DNA from 2 places in the Limnomicrobium aquaticum genome. Region 1 is predicted to be linked to the other one. Evidence: riboswitches for the same ligand, from Rfam matches in the RefSeq annotation. Region 1 holds a riboswitch; the other holds the start of a gene.
What was found. Region 1 has a riboswitch for FMN ahead of ribB (3,4-dihydroxy-2-butanone-4-phosphate synthase). Riboswitches for the same ligand answer to the same signal wherever they lie in the genome.

Region 1 (2,452 bases):
CGCGGCGGTCAAGATGCAGGGCGATGATTTCGAGCCACTCGCGGAACAGATTGTCGATGGCGGCCTGTTCTTCATCCGAAAAGACCGTGCTCGTGGCAAAGCCCGCCCTGTTGATGTCGAGGACGCCGAGGATATTGGCCGCACCACTCTCCGCGGCCGCCGGCACACCGGCATGAAACGCCGCCACCATCCGGGCGACTTCGGTCATCAGCGCCGGAGTCAGCTCGCCTTCCATGGCCATACGGTCGAACAGCGCCGACTGGTCGAAGCGTTTCATTTCGACAACGGCATCGACCACCTCGCCCGGCGCTTCGAAAGACAGTTGGCCATCCGCTGAGCGGTAGATCTGCCGGACGCCGAGATAGAGCTCCTGCGTCGTGCGCGCATTGAGAATCCGCTCCTTCTCGCATGCTGCGACCCGAAGCGCGGGTGTCGAGAAGTCAACATAGGGAAGCTCGACTGCCCGCTTCATCTTGAAGGCTCGGTCGGCAACAAGAAAGATGCGCGAGATATGCGTCTCCATCACCTCGACAGGGCCAGTGAGACCGTAGGATGACGCGTCGCTCAGGAAAGAGGTCACGGCCTTCTGATCGTCGGTGATCATGCTTCCTCCGCTGCCGGCCTGTCCTTTAAACGGTAACAGGCCTTGCAGACGGAAATCTGGCAGGGCGCGCGCCGCGCCGCCATGACACATGTCAAGCGTTCGGCTAGTCAAGCCCGGCCATCTGCCGGGCTCGGCGCAGCCTCGGAGCGCTAAAGATCAGACCGCTTCAAGCAGGTCTTCATCATTCGCAGTCGCCGAGATCATGTTCTTCGCCTTGATATAGGCGACGAGGTCCTCGATGGCGATCAGCTTCAGACCGTGCTTTTCGGCGAAGATTTCGAGGTCCGGCAGGCGGGCCATCGTGCCGTCGTCCTTGGCGATTTCGCAAATGACACCCGAAGGCTTCAGGCCCGCGAGACGGCACAGATCGATCGCGGCTTCGGTGTGGCCGGGACGGCGCAGAACGCCTTCCGGCACGGCGCGGAGCGGGAAGATATGGCCGGGACGGGCGAAATCTTCCGGCTTTGCGGTCTCGTCGATCAGAGCCTGGATGGTCGCGGCACGGTCGGCGGCGGAAATGCCAGTTGAGGTGCCGGGAATGTAATCGACCGAGACGGTGAAGGCCGTCTGCATCGATTCCGTGTTGCGCGGCACCATCGGCGGAAGGTCGAGCGCATCAAGGCGTTCGCCTGTCATCGGCACGCAGATGAGGCCGCGTGCGTGGTTCATCATGAAGGCGATCTTCTCCGGTGTCGCGTGTTCGGACGCAAACAGGATGTCGCCTTCGTTTTCACGGTCATGATCGTCCACGACGACGATCATCTCGCCGCGTGCGATCGCCGATACCGCGTCTTCGATTTTAGCAAATGTCATTTCAATGCCTTTCAAGGGTTATGCCGAAACCGGCAATCTCAAACGATCCCTCTTGCGAGCGAACGCACGAATATCCCTTGGGCGAATAGCAACGGTCACACCTCGACTGATAACAGCCAAAGGCTTCCGCGCGATCCTCTTCCATCCGGACTATACCGTCGGCTCCGGCATCTCACCGGATCTGCTGACCTTCCATCACAGGCGTAACGGAAGCGCTCGCGGGCTCCGGGATTTCTCCCGATACCGCCGGTGGGGAATTACACCCCGCCCTGAGAACATGACAAAGATAAGTCGGACTTATCGGCTTTTGCAAGTGCTCACGGCAGGTAAAATCGTTTCAACCTTGAAATATGATACTCAAAGTCTTACCGGCCACGCAAAATATGATTTCAGCGTCTCTAGCCGGCAGCAGCCCGGATGGGCAGCGCATGCGTCAGCGTCGCGCCGAATTCATAGTAAGCGGCACGGGCCGAGGCGAAACGCTCGCTATGGCTCTGCACGGGCTGGACCGGCAAGGCAGCCGGATTGTTCTCCAGAAGCGCAATCGCCGCCTGCGTGCCGAACACAGTACCCGGACCGATGCCGCGACCGGAATAGCCGAAGCTTGCATAGGCGTTCGGCCCGAAGGCGACAATCTTCGGGACATGGTCGCTCGTCATGGCGATGCGGCCGCGCCAGCTGTGTTCGAAGGGCAGATCGCCGATCCCGGGGAACAGCGCCTTGAGCTTGCGTCGCGCCCAGTCGGCATGAAAAAGCGCGCCCAAGCCTTCGCTATCGCCCATGCCACCGACAATCATCCGGCCGGCGTGATCGGTGCGGAAGGAGGACATGACAAGCGCCGTATCCCAGCAGCCCTCCCCGCCGGCGAGGATTTTTTCCCGCGCGGCGGCAGGCATCGGAACGGTCGCGAACTGGCAGTAACCCACCGGAATGAATCCCGGCTTGAAAGGCGTTTCGATGCCGAGATGATAGGCATTGGTCCCGATCAGCAGCGAATTCGCCGTGACGACCCGGCCGTTGCTGGTCGCGACCCAG
Region 2 (2,452 bases), on a different contig from region 1:
TCGCATGGACGGAAGTCGGCGGCGAGCTGCTGACGATCGAAGGTGTGATGATGCCGGGTGGCAAGGGCCGCATGACGGTGACCGGCAACCTGAAGGACGTGATGAAGGAATCGATTTCTGCGGCTGCGTCTTACGTGCGCTCGCGGTCCATCGATTTCGGCATCGAGCCTCCGCGCTTCGACAAGGCTGACATCCACGTCCACGTGCCGGAAGGCGCGACCCCGAAGGATGGCCCGTCTGCCGGTGTTGCCATGGCAACGGCCATCGTTTCGATCATGACCGGGATTCCGGTTTCGAAGGATGTCGCCATGACCGGCGAAATCACCCTTCGCGGACGTGTCCTTCCGATCGGTGGCCTTAAGGAAAAGCTGCTCGCGGCACTCCGCGGCGGCATCAAGAAGGTGCTGATCCCGGAAGAAAACGCCAAGGATCTGGCCGACATTCCGGACAATGTGAAGAACGAGATGGAAATCATTCCGGTCTCGCGCATGGGCGAAGTCCTGCAGCACGCGCTTGTCCGTCAGCCCCAGCCGATCGTCTGGGAGCCCGAAGCGGCTGCCGCTGTCGTGCCCGCCGATTCGGCCGAAGAAAGTGGTGTAGGCGTCGCGCATTGACGCCATCCGGCCTCAATTGCGCCGGAATGAACCTGATAAGAACCCGAGGCCGGCAGAAATGCCGGCCTTTTTTAACGAAAAGAGCGCGCAAAGCCCTGCAAAACAAGGGATTGAGTGCATTTTCGGTTGCGGCGGACGCGCTCCTGCGTATTCTGCCCGCGATGACCAATCGAATCGTTTCATACCAGTAAGAAAGGGGTGGAAACATGAACAAGAACGAGCTCGTATCCGCAGTTGCGGAAAAGGCTGGCCTGTCCAAGACCGATGCTGCATCGGCTGTTGACGCTGTGTTCGAAGCAATCCAGGGCGAACTGAAGAACGGCGGCGACGTCCGTCTCGTCGGCTTCGGCAACTTCTCGGTCTCGCGCCGCGAAGCTTCCACCGGCCGTAACCCGTCCACGGGTGCTGAAGTTGCCATTCCGGCCCGTAACGTGCCGAAGTTCTCGGCCGGCAAAGGCCTCAAGGACGCCGTCAACTAAGATCGGCTTCGTGCCTGCCACCCGCCAGTTTAGACTGGGCCCGGCAAGCAATGGTTTGAAGACCCGGTGCGAAACTCGCGCCGGGTCTTTCCGTTTTGGGCACTGTTACAGTGCGGAATATGTCAGCAATCTTGCCGCAATTGTGAAATCGTCGTATTGATGCCGTGTCGGTTTGTCCGGCATTCGTTCTCAGGGCGGGGTGAAATTCCCCACCGGCGGTAACGGGGCAACCCGAAGCCCGCGAGCGCTTCGTCTTCATAATGGGCGAAGGTCAGCAGATCTGGTGTAAATCCGGAGCCGACGGTCATAGTCCGGATGAAAGAGAATGAGGCTCGTGTCTGTTTTGATCCCGCTCAGAGGCGGGCGGGAAAGACGTTGATTCTCATGCCCTGATTTGTGTTGGTCCTGTTCGGGAAGTTGAACATGAATCAGATTCTAAATCTCAGACTGAAATATCCGGCCGTGGCCGCCGCCGCCATCATGGTTCTGGCAGGCGTGGCCTTTGCTGCCATCAACGTTCTCACCCAATGGGTGACGATGAAGCTGGGTTTTGGCTCGGTTTCGACCGCCTTCTGGCAATATGCAATCGCGCTCCTGTTTTCGCTGCCCTATCTCTGGCGTGTCGGCATCCGCGCCATGCGCACGAACTATCCGACGAGCCATATTGTCCGGGTTGCCTTTTCCGTCTTCGGCGTTCAGGCTTGGGTGATGGGGCTGGCGCATGTGCCGATCTGGCAAGCAATTGCGCTCGTCATGACATCACCGTTTTTCATCATCCTCGGTGCACGCATCTTTCTGGGCGAACGGGTAGGGCCGGCGCGTTGGGCCGCGACCGCGACCGGCTTTGCCGGCGCGATGATCATTCTGCAGCCCTGGTCGGATACGTTTACCTGGGCGGCACTCCTTCCGGTATTGGCAGCACTTCTCTGGGGCGCCACCTCTCTTTACACGAAGAGCCTCACACACGACGAATCGCCGGAAGCCATCACGGTCTGGCTGCTTCTTCTGCTAACCCCGGTGAATGGCGCCTTCGCGCTCGCCTCGGGCTTCGAAGTTCCTACCGGCCCCGCTCTTGGCATCTTCATCGCTCTGGGCCTTCTGACCGCTGTGGCGCAATATCTTCTGACCCTTGCCTATGCGACCGCGGACGCCGCCTATGTCCAGCCCTTTGATGATCTGAAACTGCCGCTTAACGTTCTCGCCGGCTGGATCGTCTTCGGTTACGCCCCTGCCGGAACGCTCTGGCTTGGCGCGGTCCTGATTCTCGGCGCTTCGCTTTTCATCATGACTTACGAATCGCGACGGGAGAGGGCGGTTGCCGCAGAGTAACTGAAACGGAAACGGGGGCCGAAGCCCCCG

Region 2: it holds a riboswitch for FMN, as region 1 does, so the genes downstream of both, ABID16_RS05435 (DMT family transporter) here and ribB (3,4-dihydroxy-2-butanone-4-phosphate synthase) in region 1, are expected to answer to the same signal.

Annotation. Positions count from the first base shown of each region.
Region 1 is NZ_JBEPMB010000005.1:104,312-106,763, reverse strand. It holds gene ABID16_RS15945 (bifunctional aminoglycoside phosphotransferase/ATP-binding protein) at 1-604, opposite strand, end outside; gene ribB (3,4-dihydroxy-2-butanone-4-phosphate synthase) at 761-1,417, opposite strand; FMN riboswitch at 1,547-1,698, opposite strand; gene ABID16_RS15935 (NAD(P)/FAD-dependent oxidoreductase) at 1,816-2,452, opposite strand, start outside.
Region 2 is NZ_JBEPMB010000001.1:1,100,377-1,102,828, reverse strand. It holds partial or broken gene lon (endopeptidase La) at 1-543, shown strand, start outside; gene hupB (DNA-binding protein HupB) at 821-1,093, shown strand; FMN riboswitch at 1,275-1,424, shown strand; gene ABID16_RS05435 (DMT family transporter) at 1,517-2,422, shown strand.